2 regions of the Mesorhizobium sp. B1-1-6 genome follow, and region 1 is predicted to be linked to the other one. Evidence: predicted binding sites of a transcription regulator. Region 1 holds the regulator's gene; the other holds the start of a gene.
What was found. The regulator PhoB, encoded in region 1, activates phosphate uptake and scavenging genes when phosphate is short. The targets are predictions, from matches to a motif close to TGTCATNNANCTGTCAT.
Positions count from the first base shown of each region.

Region 2: the regulator PhoB is predicted to act here: its motif matches at 3,975-3,991, upstream of FJ979_RS29290 (LTA synthase family protein).

Region 1 covers NZ_VFWR01000022.1:21,741-29,546, reverse strand. The annotation lists gene FJ979_RS29890 (sugar ABC transporter permease) at 1-480, opposite strand, end outside; gene xylF (D-xylose ABC transporter substrate-binding protein) at 622-1,662, opposite strand; gene FJ979_RS29880 (ROK family protein) at 1,922-3,163, shown strand; gene phoB (phosphate regulon transcriptional regulator PhoB) at 3,171-3,860, opposite strand; gene phoU (phosphate signaling complex protein PhoU) at 3,880-4,587, opposite strand; gene pstB (phosphate ABC transporter ATP-binding protein PstB) at 4,613-5,416, opposite strand; gene pstA (phosphate ABC transporter permease PstA) at 5,413-6,264, opposite strand; gene pstC (phosphate ABC transporter permease subunit PstC) at 6,268-7,257, opposite strand; gene pstS (phosphate ABC transporter substrate-binding protein PstS) at 7,323-7,806, opposite strand, start outside.
Region 2 covers NZ_VFWR01000021.1:191-7,996, reverse strand. The annotation lists gene mltG (endolytic transglycosylase MltG) at 1-36, opposite strand, end outside; gene fabF (beta-ketoacyl-ACP synthase II) at 139-1,401, opposite strand; gene FJ979_RS29305 (acyl carrier protein) at 1,436-1,672, opposite strand; gene fabG (3-oxoacyl-[acyl-carrier-protein] reductase) at 1,942-2,679, opposite strand; gene fabD (ACP S-malonyltransferase) at 2,812-3,753, opposite strand; gene FJ979_RS29290 (LTA synthase family protein) at 4,030-5,958, shown strand; gene FJ979_RS29285 (pilus assembly protein) at 6,004-7,713, opposite strand.

The DNA of each region.
Region 1 (7,806 bases):
GGCGATGACGAAGCCCTGGAAGGCGCCGATCAAAAGGCCGAGCACCAGGCCGATGACCAGCGCGAGCACCCAGATCCATGGATTGCCGAGCTCGAGACCGACCATCCGCACCAGGAAATGCACCTGGGCGAAACCCATGACCATGCCGATCAACCCTTCGGCGGAACCGACGGACAGATCGATATTGCGCATGACGATGACCAGCACCATGCCGCAGGCCATGATGGCGACGGCCGAGGTCTGCACCGACAGGTTCCACAGATTGCGGGGCGTGAGGAAGGTACGGCTGTCGAAATCGAGCGGATTGACGCCGAGACGCAGGCTGGACAGGACATGCAACCCGATCCAGATCAGCAGCAGCGCGCCGATCATGCCGAGCATGCGCGTGTCGATCTCGGTCGCCTTCAGGAACCGGGCGACGGCGCCGAGTTCCGACGCACGCGCGGTGTCGGCCTGCGGGTTGGACGTCGTATCGGTCATGATTTTCTCCCACCGGCCTGCCCATCCGATGCGGATGCCGGAAGCCAACCTAGAAGTTACCCGCCCGGGGCGGAAAAACAAATCTTCTTGAAAAAACGCCGCGGCTTGGCAGCCGCGGCGTTCATCGCATGAAATGGAAGATCAGTTGCAGGCCGCGACGCTGCCCGCCGCGACGCCGGCACAGACCTCGTCTTTCTTGATCCAGCCGGCGTCGATGACGACGTTGAGATTGTCCTTGGTGATCGCAACCGGGGTGAGGAACAGCGATTTGACGGTGTTCCCGCCGGGTGTGGTGAAGTCCTTGACGCCGGCGATGTCGGTCATCTTCTTGCCGTCGGCCAGCTGCGAGGCGATCTCGGCGGCATTCTTGCCGAGTTCACGCGCGTCCTTCCACACCGACACGGTCTGCGTGCCGAGCGCGATGCGGTTCAGCGCCGCGTGGTCGCCGTCCTGGCCCGAGACCGGAACGGTACCGGCCAGGCCTTGAGCCGTCAGCGCCGCGACGACGCCGCCGGCAGTGCCGTCATTGGCCGCGACCACCGCGTCGACCTTGTTGTCGTTGGCGGTCAGGAACTGCTCCATGTTCTTCTGCGCGTTGGCCGGCAGCCAGCCATCCGTATAGGCTTCGCCGACATTCTTGATCTTGCCGCTGTCGATGGCGTCCTTGAGCACTTCCATGGAGCCCGAGAACAGGAAATCGGCATTCGGATCGGCACCCGAGCCCTTGATGAAGACGTAGTTGCCTTCCGGCTTCACCTTGAACACTTCGCGGGCCTGCATGCGGCCGACTTCCTTGTTGTCGAAGGTCAGATAGAAGACGTCCTTGTTCTCGATCAGGCGGTCATAGCCGACGACCGGAATGCCTTCGTCGAGCGCCTTCTGCACCGCCGGGCCGATGGCGGAGGCGTCCTGCGCCAGGATGATCAGCGAATTGGCGCCCTGGGAGATCAGGCTCTCGACGTCGGTGAGCTGCTTGCCGGGATTGGACTGGGCGTCGGCGGAAATATACTTGTCGCCGGCGGCTTCGATCGCCTTCTTCATGGCGGCCTCGTCGGTCTTCCAGCGCTCTTCCTGGAAGTTCGACCAGGAAACGCCGATGACCTTGTCCTTCGCCTGCGCGATCGACGCGAGCGTCAGCGACATGGCGACACCCGCCAGGATGGCGGCTGTGAATTTCTTCATCTTAATCCTCCCTGCGCCGCGTATGGCGCGACCAAACAGGCCCGTAGGCCGGCACAAAGGCTCTATTTTTTCGAGCCTCGAAAAAACACTGGTCCATCGTCGGAACGCTGTCAACGTCGATTCTGATGTATTTTGATGTCCTCGTGAATTTTTTTCGAGCTCCGGAATAAATAATGACAGCCAAGGCCGGTTCTGCCAGTATTTGACGGTCGTCGGGATCCTGGGGAGAGAACGCGGCGACGGGGAGGATGCGAGAAACATGTCGGTCGGAATCCGCCACGACGATTTGCGCCGACGCAACCGGGCGATGGTGATCGCGGCCGTGCGCCGTGCCGGGCAGCCCTCGCGCACCGAGATTGCCGCGACCACCGGGCTCAGCCATTCCACCATATCGGCGATCTCCTCCGACCTGATTGGCGAAGGCATCCTGGCGCAGAGCAAGCCGAGCGAGGCCGGTGCGCTGAAACGCGGTCGGCCGCAGGTCGGCCTCAGCCTCAACCCTGAAGCCGCGGCGGTGATGACCGTTGTGCTGTCGCTGAATTTCCTCTCCGTCGCAGTCATCGACTATGCCGGCCAGGTGATATCTGAGGAGCAGCGCCGGCTGGACACGCTGACCCTGTCGCGCGAGGCGCTGATCGGCGAATGCGTGGCCATCGTCAGGCGGCGGTTCGAGGATCCCGACCTCGACGTCGGCAGCATCGCCCGTATCGCGCTGGCGATCCAGGGCATCACCGACACGGATGCGCGCGCCATGCTGTGGTCGCCGATCACGCCGCAGACCGACATCGCCTTCGCCGACATACTGGAGGCCGAGTTCGGCATTCCCGCCACCATGGAGAACGATTGCAACATGATGGCGGTGGCGCTGCGCTGGCGCGATCCCCAGCGCTACCGCGACGACTTCATCGCCATACTTTTGTCGCACGGCATCGGCATGGGCTTGGTGCTGAAGGGTGAACTGTTCACCGGCACCCATTCATCCGGAGGCGAGTTCGGCCACATGATCCATCGCCCCGGCGGGGCGCTCTGCCGCTGCGGGCGGCGCGGCTGCGTCGAGGCCTATGCCGGCAACTATGCCATCTGGCGCAACGCGAGGCAGCTTGGCGAGGACACCGAGCCTGTCGACGTCAGCGACGCCGACATGCGCACCCTGGCGGCCTCGGCGCGCGAAAAGGACGGGCCGGAGCGCGAAGCCTACCGCAAGGCCGGCGAGGCGCTGGGTTACGGCCTTGGCAGCCTGTTCGCGCTGATCGATCCGGCGCCGGTCGCCATGGTCGGCGTCAGCGCCGCCGCCTTCGACCTGATCGAGCCGGCTCTGCGCGAGGCGATTGCCCAGACCGCCGGCGGCCAGCACTCGAAATCGATTTCCTTCGACACCGAGCCGAACGAACTGCCACTGATCCGCGAGGGCTGCGCCATGCGCGCGCTGACCTTCGTCGACCAGGAGATTTTCGCGCCGGGGGCACAGGCGAAATCAGGCGTGGGCGAGAACGTTGCGTGACATATCCCTAGTCTTCGCGAATCGCATACCCCGCGCCCCGAATGGTGCGGATCACGTCAGGCATGCGGCCATTGTTGACCGCCTTGCGCAGCCGGCCGACATGCACGTCCACGGTGCGCTCGTCGATATAGATCGTTTCGCCCCAGACATTGTCGAGCAGTTGGCTGCGCGAGAACACGCGGCCGGGATGTCGCATCATGAATTCGAGCAGGCGGAACTCGGTCGGCCCGAGCCGGATCTCGCTTTTCTTGCGGTAGACCCGGTGCGATTCACGGTCGAGCACGATGTCGCCGACCTTGAGCACGCTGGACAGAACTTCGGGCTTGGCGCGGCGCAGCAGCGCCTTGACGCGTGCCATGAATTCCGGCGTTGAGAACGGCTTGACCAGATAGTCGTCGGCGCCGGTGGAGAGACCGCGCACCCGGTCGCTTTCCTCGCCGCGCGCCGTCAGCATGATGATCGGCAGCCGCTCGGTATCGGGCCGCATGCGGAGACGGCGGCAGAGCTCGATGCCGGACACCGCCGGCACCATCCAGTCGAGCACAAGAAGGTCAGGGACATTCTCCTGCAAGCGGATCTCGGCTTCGTCGCCGCGCGTCACCACCTCTACCTGATAACCCTCCGATTCCAGATTGTAACGGAGCAGCACACCCAGCGGCTCCTCGTCCTCCACCACCATGATGCGTGGCGCGATCATCGACTGGTCACCCCTGCCGTCAAGCCGCTGGCGCCGACATCGCCGTCTCGTCCTGCTTCGGGCGATTGGCGGGCAATTGCGTGCCGGTCAGCACATAATAGGCATTTTCGGCAATGTTGGTCACGTGATCGCCGATGCGCTCGAGATTCTTGGCGCAGAACAAAAGATGCGTGCAGGCGGTGATGTTGCGCGGATCCTCCATCATGTAGGTCAGCAGCTCGCGGAAGACCGACGTGTATTTGACGTCGATGCGTTCATCGTCGGCGCGCAGCTTGGCAAGTGCCGCGGCATCGCGCGCCGCATACTCCTCGATCACGCCTTGGACCTGGATCAGCACAAGCTGCGCCATGGCGTCGATGGAGTGCGACAGGTCGCGCGGCGTGGCGGCAAGGCCGACGGTGCCGACGCGCTTGGCGATGTTCTTGGCGAGATCGCCGATGCGTTCGAGATCGCCCGCCATGCGGATCGAGCCGACGACATGGCGCAGATCGTCCGCCATGGGCTGCCGCTTGGCGATCAGGGTGATGGCGCGGTCGTCGAGTTCGCGCTGGCGCGCGTCCATGATGGCGTCGTCGGAGACGACGCGCTGGGCGAGCGCGTTGTCGGAATTCAGGAGCGCCTTGGTGGCGCCGCCGACCATCGATGAGGCGAGATCGCCCATGTCGCGGATCAGCCTGCTGATCTGTCCGAGATCTTCGTCAAAGGCTGCGACTGTGTGTTCGGCCATGATCTTGGTCCTCGTATGCCTGGGATCAGCCGAAGCGGCCGGTGATATAGTCCTGCGTGCGCTTCTCGCGGGGCGATGTGAAGATCTTCTCGGTGCGGTCGAACTCGACCAACTCGCCCAGATACATGAACGCGGTCTGCTTCGACACGCGCGCCGCCTGCTGCATGTTGTGGGTGACGATGACGATCGTATAGTCGGCCTGCAGCTCATCGATCAGCTCCTCGATCTTGGCGGTCGACAGCGGATCGAGCGCCGAGGCAGGCTCGTCGAGCAGGATGACCTCCGGCTTCACCGCCACCGTGCGGGCGATGCAGAGGCGCTGCTGCTGGCCGCCCGAAAGGCTGAGGCCGCTGGCGTTGAGCTTGTCCTTGACCTCGCTCCACAGTGCCGCGCGCTTCAGCGCCTGCTCGACACGGCCGTCCATCTCCGCCTTGCTGAGCTTCTCATAGAGCCTGACGCCGAAGGCGATGTTCTCGTAGATCGACATCGGGAACGGCGTCGGCTTCTGGAACACCATGCCGATCTTGGTCCTGAGCAGGTTGAGGTCCTGCGAGCGGTCGAGGATATTCTGGCCGTCGAGCAGCACCTGGCCCTCGGCGCTCTGCCTCGGGTAGAGCTCGTAGATGCGGTTGAAGACGCGCAGCAGCGTCGACTTCCCGCAGCCCGAAGGCCCGATGAAGGCGGTGACGCTGCGCTCGGGCAGCGACAGGCTGATATCCTTCAGCGCCTTCGACTGGCCATAGTAGAAATTGAGGCCCTTGACCTCGATCTTGGCTTTCTCGACCGCGACTTCGGGCGTATTCAACTCGGTGGACAACATCGGTTTCATCTGTCCTCTCTGCGTCCGGTAAGGCTGCGGGCGAAGATGCTCAGCCCGAGAACCGTAAGGGTGATTATGAGTGCGCCGGTCCACGCCAGCTGCTGCCATTCCTCGTAGGGGCTGAGAGCGAACTGGAAGATGGTGACGGGCAGGCTGGCCATCGGCGCATTGAGATTACTCGACCAGAACTGGTTGTTGAGCGCCGTGAAGAGCAGCGGCGCCGTCTCGCCGGAAATGCGGGCGATGGCCAGCAATATGCCTGTGACGATGCCCGACAGCGCCGCACGGTAGGCGACCGAGCGGATGACCACCCAGCGCGGCGCGCCGATCGCGGCGCCGGCCTCGCGCAAGGCGTTCGGCACCAGGTTGAGCATGTCCTCGGTGGTGCGAACGACGACCGGGATGACCAGGATGGCCAGTGCGACGGCACCGGCGATCGCCGAGAAATGTCCCATCGGCCGCACCAGCAGCTCGTAGACGAACAGGCCGACGATGATCGAGGGTGCCGACAGCAGGATGTCGTTGATGAAGCGCACGACGGTGGTGAGGCGCGAGAAGCGGCCATATTCGGCCATGTAGGTCCCAGCGAGGACACCGATCGGCGTGCCGACGATGACGGCGATGACTGTCATCATGATACTGCCGTAGATGGCATTGAGCAGGCCGCCGGCATCGCCGGGCGGCGGTGTCATTTCGGTGAACACAGAGAGCGAAACACCCGACAGGCCCTTATAGAGCAGTGCGCCGAGGATGAGCGCCAGCCAGGCCAGGCCGATGCCCGCCGCCGTGACGCATAGCGTCATCATCACGGCATTCCTGCGCTTGCGTCGATTGTGAAGCGATGTGGCCGTCGACATCGGTCAGGCTCCCGTGCGGCTGTCCATGCGCAGCAGCATGTAGCGCGCAAGGGCAAGGATCAGGAAAGTGATGACGAACAGGATCAGGCCGAGCGCCACCAGCGAAGACGTATAGAGATCGCCGTCGGCTTCGGTGAACTCGTTGGCGATGGTCGCCGAGATCGTCGTGCCGGGCGCGAACAGCGAGCCGCTGATGCGGTGGGCGTTGCCGATGACGAAGGTTACCGCCATGGTTTCGCCGAGCGCGCGGCCGAGGCCGAGCATGACGCCGCCCATGATGCCGACGCGGGTATAGGGGATGACGACGCGGCGCGTGACCTCCCAGGTCGTGCAGCCGATGCCGTAGGCCGATTCCTTCAGCACCGCCGGCACCGTGTCGAAGACATCCTTGGTGATCGAGGTGATGAAGGGCAGGACCATGATGGCAAGGATCATCGCCGAGGTCAGAAGGCCGATGCCGTAGGGCGGGCCGGCAAACAGGCTGGAGAGTCCCGGCACGTCGTGGAAAAGCTTGATGATGAAGGGCTGCACCGTCGTCTGCAGGAACGGCGCGAACACGAACAGGCCCCAGATGCCGTAGATGATTGAGGGTATGCCGGCAAGCAGCTCGACGGCGATGCCGATGGGGCGCCGGAGTGGCCGCGGGCAGAGTTCGGTAAGGAAGATGGCGATGCCGATGCCGATGGGAACGGCGATCAGGATAGCGATGGCGGCGGTGACGATGGTTCCGTAGATCGGGGCCAGCGCCCCGAAATTCTCGGTAACCGGGTTCCACGATTCGGTCGTCAGGAAGGAGAACCCGAATTTCGACAGCGCTTCCCACGAGCCGGCAAACAGCGAAATCGCCACGCCGCCGAGGATGAGCAGGACGAGGATGGCGGAAAAGCGTGTCGCCGTTCGGAAAATCGTATCGGTGAGCGCGAAGCGTCGGACCGTCGCTTCCCTGGCCCGCATGGCGGCCGACGATGGCATGGCTTCGGAGACGGCGGTCATCTGGCCCTCACGTTTCAAGGAAGACAGGGAGGGCGCCGTGAAGCGCCCTCCTCGTTCAGCAGGGATTACATGGCGGAATAGAGCGGCTTGCCGTCTTCGCCGACGATGTCCTTGGCCCACATGTCCTCGACGCTCTTGACGACCGCGTCGGGGATCGGAACGTAGTCCAGCGCGCCGGCCATGTCGTCGCCCTTGGCGTAGGACCAGGCGAAGAACTTGAGCGCTTCACCGGTCGCCGCCACGTCGCCGGGCTTCTTGTAGACCAGGATCCAGGTCGCCGACGTCATCGGCCAGGATTCGGCGCCCGGCTGGTTGGCCAGGATGACGCCGTAACCCGGCTGCGAGCTCCAGTCGGCATTGGCCGCCGCCGCCGAGAACGCCGCCGCCGTCGGCTCGACCTTCTTGCCGTCCTTGTTGATCATGTCGGCATAGGTCAGCTTGTTCTGCTTGGCGTAGGCGTATTCGACATAGCCGATCGAGCCGCCGGTCTGCGAGACGTTGTTGGCGACGCCTTCATTGCCCTTGGCGCCGATACCGACCGGCCATTCG
Region 2 (7,806 bases), on a different contig from region 1:
CCCGAACTCTCCGTTGCCGGCCGGATTTGTGTTCATTTCGCCCTACCGTTTGATCTCTCAACGAATCCCCTGCGGCAGAGTAGGGGCGAATATGGCAAAATTGACGACACGCCGAAGCGCCGTCCGGCAGGCGGACGGTCAGCCATTGTAGCGCTGGAAGACCAGTGAAGCGTTGGTGCCGCCGAAGCCGAAGGAATTGGACAACGCCACGTCGATCTGGCGGGCACGCGGCTTGTTCGGCACCAGGTCGATCGCGGTCTCACGCTCCGGATTGTCAAGGTTGATGGTCGCCGGCGCGATGTTGTCGCGGATGGCGAGGATCGAGAAGATCGCTTCGGCAGCCCCTGCCGCGCCGAGGAGATGGCCGATCGACGACTTGGTCGACGACATCGAAATCTTCGATGCGGCATTGCCGACCAGCCGCTCGACCGCGCCGAGCTCGATCGTGTCGGCCATGGTCGAAGTGCCGTGCGCGTTGATGTAATCGACATCGGCGGGCGTCAGCTTTGCCCGGTTCAACGCCGCCGTCATGCAACGGAATGCGCCGTCGCCATCTTCAGCCGGTGCGGTGATGTGATAGGCGTCGCCGGTCAGGCCGTAGCCGGTCACTTCCGCATAGATCTTCGCGCCGCGCGCCTTGGCATGCTCGAGTTCCTCAAGCACGACGACGCCGGCGCCCTCGCCCATGACGAAGCCGTCGCGATCGCGGTCATAGGGCCGCGAAGCCGTTTGCGGCGCGTCGTTGCGCTCGGTCGACAGCGCACGGCAGGCAGCGAAGCCAGCGATCGACAGTCGCGTCACCGGCGCTTCGGCGCCGCCGGCGACCATGACGTCGGCATCGCCCCAGATGATCAGCCGGGCTGCGTCGCCGATCGCATGCGCGCCGGTCGAGCAAGCGGTGACGACGGCATGGTTGGGGCCTTTCAGCCCATGCCGGATCGAAACCTGGCCGGAGACGAGATTGATGATCTGGCCGGGGATGAAGAAGGGGCTGATGCGGCGTGGGCCGCGCTCCTTCAGGATCATCGCGTTCTCGGCGATGCCTTCGATGCCGCCAATGCCCGAACCGATCAGAACGCCGGTGGCGCACTGCTCGGCATGGGTCTTCGGCTGCCAGCCGGAATCCTTCAGTGCCTCGTCGGCGGCTGCGATCCCGTACAGGATGAAGTCGCCGATCTTGCGCAGTTCCTTCGGCTCGAGCACCGCCTCGGGATTGAAGGTGGCGTTGCTGCCGTCACCACGCGGAACGACATGGGCGATCTTGCAGGCAAGATCCTCCACCTCGAACTCGGTGATGCGCTTGGCGGCGCTGCGGCCGGTCAGAAGTTCCTTCCAGCTGTGCTCGAAGCCCATGCCGAACGGCGACAGCAATCCAAGGCCCGTGACGACGACACGCCTCATCGCAGGTCCTCCCCGGTGATGACTGCGGAAAGCGTCAGGCCGAAGCCTTGTCGATGTACTTCACGGCATCGCCCACCGTCAGGATGGTTTCAGCCGCGTCATCGGGGATCTCGACGCCGAATTCTTCTTCAAACGCCATGACGAGTTCGACCGTGTCGAGACTGTCGGCGCCCAGATCGTCGATGAAGCTCGCCTGCTCCGTCACCTTGTCGGCATCGACGCCCAGGTGCTCGATGACAATCTTCTTGACGCGCTCTGCGGTGTCACTCATTTGGGGCATCCTCGTCTTTTGGTTGTCTGTCTTCGTTAGCGGGCGGAATGCCGCTAATCAAGCTGAAAGATGGTCCCGCCGGAAACGCAATGGCCGCAGACCGGTTTTTGCCCGAACCGCCGGGTTGCGGGCCGCATTACACGAAAAATCGTGGGCGTCCAAGCCGAAATGGTCGCTTTTCACAGCCCGCCCAGGCGTTGCCTGTCGCCGTCTCAAAGCCACCGCGAATGCCCGGGCCCGGCCCGAAATGCATGCTTTGGCCGACCCGATCAGATCATCGCCATGCCGCCGTTCACATGGATGGTTTGGCCGGTGACGTAGCCGGCCTCGTTGGAGGCAAGATAAGCGACGGCGGACGCCACTTCGGCGCTGGTGCCCATGCGGCGCGTCGGGATAGCGGCCATGATCGCCTCCTTCTGCTTGTCGTTGAGCTTGTCGGTCATCGCCGATTCGATGAAGCCCGGGGCGACACAGTTGACGGTTATGCTGCGGGTGGCGATCTCCTGCGCCAGCGATTTGGAAAAGCCGATCATGCCGGCCTTGGAGGCGCAGTAGTTGGTCTGGCCGGGATTGCCGGTGACGCCGACCACCGAGGTAATGTTGATGATGCGGCCGTGGCGACGGCGCATCATCGGATGGGTCAGCTCACGCGTCAGCCTGAACACGGCCGTCAGATTGACTTCGAGCACGCTGTCCCAGTCGGCGTCCGACATCCGCACGAACAGCCCGTCCTTGGTGATGCCGGCATTGTTGACTAGGATGTCGACGCCCTCGAGATCGGCCTCCGCTTTCTGGCCGAGCGCCTTGACCTCGTCGCGGTTCGACAGGTCGGCCGGAAACAGCTTCACCCGGTCGCCCAGGTCGGCGGCCAGCGCCTCCAGTCTCTCGACGCGCGTGCCGTGCAGGCCGACGATGGCGCCTTGCGCATGCAGCACCCTGGCGATCGCCTCGCCGATGCCTCCCGACGCGCCGGTGACAAGTGCCTTGCGGCCGGTCAGTTCGAACATGTGTTTTCCTCTTTGGTTTCGGAAGCTCAGCGAGCAACCTTATCTGTATACGTCTCGCGGGTATCCGATTGCCATCACCAACGGAATATCTTCAGCGATACAAGCCGCGCCATCAAATTCACACGCGGCGCCTCACCCGAGCGCCGCCAGTGCGGTTTCGACCTCGGCCGCGGAACCGACCGATGCCGTGGCGAATTCGCGGTTGATGCGCCGGGCCAGCCCTGAAAGCACTTTTCCCGCGCCGACTTCATAGAGCGTGGTGACGCCGTTCGCGCCGAACCACTCCACCGTCTCGCGCCAGCGCACGCGGCCGATCACCTGTTCGAACAGACGGCGCGCAATGATTTCGGGATCGCTGGTCGGAGTGACCGTGACATTGGAGACGAGCGGCACGACAGGCGCGTTCTTGGTTACCCCGGCCAGCGCCTCGCGCATGATCTCGGCGGCGGGCGCCATCAGCGCCGAATGGAAGGGCGCGGAGACCTGCAGCATCAGCGCTCGCTTGGCGCCTTTTTCCGTGCACAGTTTGGCAGCCAGTTCGACCGCTGCCTTGGCGCCGGAAATCACCAGCTGGCCACCGCCATTGTCGTTGGCGATCTGGCAGACCGATCCTTTGGCAGCCTCGGCGCAGGCGGCTTCGACATCGGCCTGCTCCAGTCCGATGATCGCCGCCATGGCGCCTTCGCCGGCGGGCACCGCCGCTTGCATGGCATTGCCGCGGATGCGCAGCAGCCTGGCGGCATCGGCAACCGAGACGAAGCCGGCGGCGGCAAGCGCCGAATATTCGCCCAGCGAATGGCCAGCGACGTAGGTAATCTTGTCCTTCAGCGAGAAGCCGCGCGCTTCCAAGGCCCTGATCGCGGCCAGCGATACGGCCATCAGCGCCGGCTGCGCGTTGGCGGTGAGCGTCAGCGTCTCTTCCGGCCCTTCCCAGATCAGCTTCGACAGGTTTTCGCCGAGCGCGTCGTCGACTTCGCTAAAAACCCTACGCGCCTCGGGGAAGGCATCGGCGAGGTCCTTGCCCATGCCGACAGCCTGGCTGCCTTGTCCCGGAAAGGTGAATGCAACGGCCATGTGTGGGCTCCCAAAGCTCGGTTCTGCTTGCCTGATACACGAATTTTCCTGCCTGTGACGCAACGCGGCCTGCCAAGTCAAGCCCGGTTCGACCCGGCCCCTTGGCAGCTTTGCCGGCCGAGTGCCTGTTCCAAAAGGCTTTTTGGCGATCACTCCTGATGAAAACCGCTCACGAATCGTTTGCTGGCTCTTCTTATTTCCGCCACAGGCGCTAGCTTTGCGTGACAATTCCATGACAATCGAGTGACGGGTCTGTCGCTGGGTGGGGAAGTTAAAGTGGCTAGGATTTCGAAAGGCGCAGGCAAAGCCGCGCCACAGTTTCTGGAAGACGATCCTTCCACCGGCTACCTGCCGGGACGGAAGTGGCCGACCATACGCTATGGGCTGACCAGCCTGCTGATCGCGGCCGTCCTGGTGTTCGCCATCGAATTGATCGTGCGCGGCGACTTCGCCGGCACGGTTTCCTTCTTCCTGCAGCCGCTCAAGCCGGGCTGGACCACGATCGTGGTGTTCGCACTGGTTCTGGTCGGCCTCGATGCCGTTTTCGGCCGCAGCTATCAAAGCCTGATGATCGTCGCGCCGCTGACGCTCTCGCTGGCTTTCATCGGTCACCAGAAATCACATTATCTCGGCGATCCCCTCTACCCGACCGATTTCCTCTACTCCCGCCAGATCGTGGCGCTGCTGCCGCTTCTGGTGCGTGACCGTCCGATGACTGCCCTTGCCATGATTGTCGGCATCGTCGCCGGCCTGTCGCTGCTCATCTATGGCTGGCGGGTCTGGCGTCGAAAAGTGCCCATACTCAGCCGCAAGGGCCGTCTCGCCCGGCTGACGCTGGCCGTGCCGCTGCTCGCCTTCTTCGTCTCGATCATGGACTATGCCACCTTCTCCTGGACCCGGGACCGGCTGCAGATCATCCCGATTATGTGGGACCAGAAGGAAAATTACGCCTCCAACGGCTTTGCGCTCGCCTTCGCGCTGAACGTGCCGATGGCGCATGTCTCGGCGCCGCCAGGCTATTCGGAAAAGGCGATCGCGGCCATCGACAGGCCGCAGGTGACCGCCTCGGTGCCCCAGGAAAAGCCCGACATCATCGTCGTCATGAGCGAATCCTTCTGGGATCCGACCAAGCTGCCCGGGGTCACCATCACGCCCGATCCGATCCCCAACGTGCGGGCGCTGCGTTCGGGCTCCATGTTCTCACCCGAATTCGGCGGCATGACCGCCAATATCGAGTTCGAGGCACTGACCGGCTTCTCCAACGCCTTCCTGCCGGCCGGCAGCATCCCCTACCAGCAATATGTGCGCACGCCGACGCCGTCGCTGGCGACCTTCCTGAAGAGGGAGGGCTACAGGGCGCGCGCCATCCATCCGGGCACCAACTGGTTCTGGAACCGCGGCGCGGTCTATGCCGATTTCGGCTTCGACGACTTCAGATCGGAAGAGACGTTGCCGCCGATGCAAAAGCGCGGGCCGCTGGCATCCGACGCGGCGATGACGGACGAGATCATCAGCGAGGCCGATGCCAGCGATGCCCCGGTGTTCTTCTTTGCCGTCAGCCTGCAGAACCACGGCCCTTACGAGCCGAACCGCTACTACAACCCGACCCACACCGTGCAGGCGCCGATCAGCCAATGGGCGCGTGAATCGCTGCTGAGTTACACCGAGGGCTCGGCCGACGCGGACCGCGGTCTCGAACGCCTGATCGAATGGGCAAAGAAACGCTCTCGCCCCACCGTCATCGCCTTCTTCGGCGACCATCTGCCGCCGCTTGGGCCGGTCTATGTAGAGACCGGGTTCATGAAGGACAATGTCGCGCCGCGCAAGGAGGCTTCCGCCGAGGCGGCGCTGGAGCATCATCAGACGCCACTGGTCATCTGGTCGAACCGCACAGGCCCTGCCAAGGACATGGGCGCCGTCAGCCCCGCCTTCCTGCCCTATCACATCCTGAAAACGGCCGGCATCACCCACCCCTACTATACCGGCTTCCTGGGCGAGATGCGCGAACGCTACCGCGTGGTCGACCGCAATCTGCTGCTGACGCCGGCGGGAGAAGCCACGCCCGATTGGGCGCGGCAAAAGCAGATCGACCCGGCGATCCGCGACTTCCGGCTGCTGCAATACGACATGATGTTCGGCAAACGCCACGCGGCGCCCGACTTCTTCCCCGAAACGGTGGACAAGGTCGTCGCCCATATGAGCTGAAATTCGCGGCATCCTTCCAGGATGCCGCCCAGCGGGGTCGAGCGTTCAATTCGTCAGTTGCAATTTCGAGAATTTGTTGGCGATCTGCTGGAACACGTTCGGCAATTTGTTTGGATCGTTGACGGCGTAGTAGTCGCTGGGATCCGAGGCGCAGGCGCTGTAGAGCGTGCGGTTGGCGGCGGTGTCGGATTGCAGCACCATCGTGTAGATTTCGGCGCCCTGCTTCTTCAGCTGCGTGCAGACGCTTTTGGTCCATCCGTCGACATTGCGCGCGGCGGTCGTCTGATTGTCCGATCCAAGCCGACCGGCAGCGCCATAGGCTGAGCCCGCGAGAAAACCATAGGACGTATAGTCGGACTTGGTCGTCTCGTTGCTGGCGCCGTAGACGACATTCTCGCCGTCGGTGAGCAACATGACGATCTTGCTCACCCCAGGCGTCTTCCAAGGCGTCCCCTCGGCATATGGCGCACTCGGCGACAACACTCGCTGGCCCCAGGCCAGGCCCTCGGAAACATTGGTGCCGGACCCCGCCCATGCAAGCATCTTGGCGGCCTCGTTGCGAAGTTTTGTAAAGTCTTCGGTCAAGGGGACGATTGGCGAGGGACAGGACCGGTTTGGCCCCACCGTCAATTGCAAGGCGTTTGGATCGTTTGTGACCGCGGTGGCAATGGCGGTGTTCTGCGGCGCCACATATTTGGCGACTGTTTCAAGATCACCCCGCAAAAGCCCGGCAGCACTTCCAAGCAAGCCGCTCAGATCTATTCCGAGAATATTCAGTCCGCCATTCCGAGCAAGTTTGGCCTCGTCGGGGGCGTCGTCGATAAAGGAATTGTTGTAGTGATAGGCATCGTTTGAATAGCCGCTGGAAGGTCTCGTCCCCTTTCCCGGACTGTCCGGCGCGAAATAAGGCACGAACAGAGTGTCAGGGTAACGTGGATCAGGCGGCGTATCGGCGATATTAAGGACACCAGGCCGCGCCTCGACGCAGCCTTTCCAACCCGTATCCTCCCCCTTGCCGTCCTTCCACCCCGTCAATTTGGCGGCAGAGGCCGGATCTTTCATCAACTGCCTGAACAGCGCCATATGATTGGGACGCTTGTCGTTGATGACGGGGAAATTGATTCCATTGGTGGATGACTTGCCGTCCATGTCGATCCAGGACGGGTCGAACCCGTCGCCGTTGACATTGACAGCCGTGACGAAGGGGACCAGCGCCACGCGGACCTTGCGCGTCGGTGATTGCGCCGCTTCCAGATATTTGAGCAGATTGTCCGTCGCTGTCTTGAGGGCAGCAATTTTGGCGCCGGCCATCGAGCCGGTGTTGTCCAGAACCAGCACGACTTCGAGCTGGTTGTTCGATTCGACCGCCGAGGCATCGACCACGATGTGCCTGCTCTCACCGAGCAGAAAGGCGAAGTTCAAATCGACGTCAGCCGAGGCGACGGCCTTCGTCTTGACGAAGTTGACGCCCCTGTCGACCGTCAACGTGGCCTGCGCATTTGTGAGTTCGCCATGTCCGGCTACGTTGGCCTGGAAATAGCGGTTGAAGGCGTCGGTGCGGGTGATGTCCAGATCGCCGAGATGCGAGGAGGCGAGATTTGCCGCGTCGAGCGCATTCTGCAGGTTGCTCTTGGCCCGCATGATGGTAGAGACATCGGCTGCGAAGGCCACCGCCGACAGGATGGCCGGCAAGCCGATCCCGAGCAAAAGCGCGAAGTTGCCGCTTTTCGAGCGCCAGAATTTCTTGAGAAGCATCCTTACCCCCGGAAATGCCTAGCCCGTTGCTGACAGCGGGATGCCGCTTTTTGCGCCAGACATGATGAATCGGCGGTTGATGCCGGGGCCGCA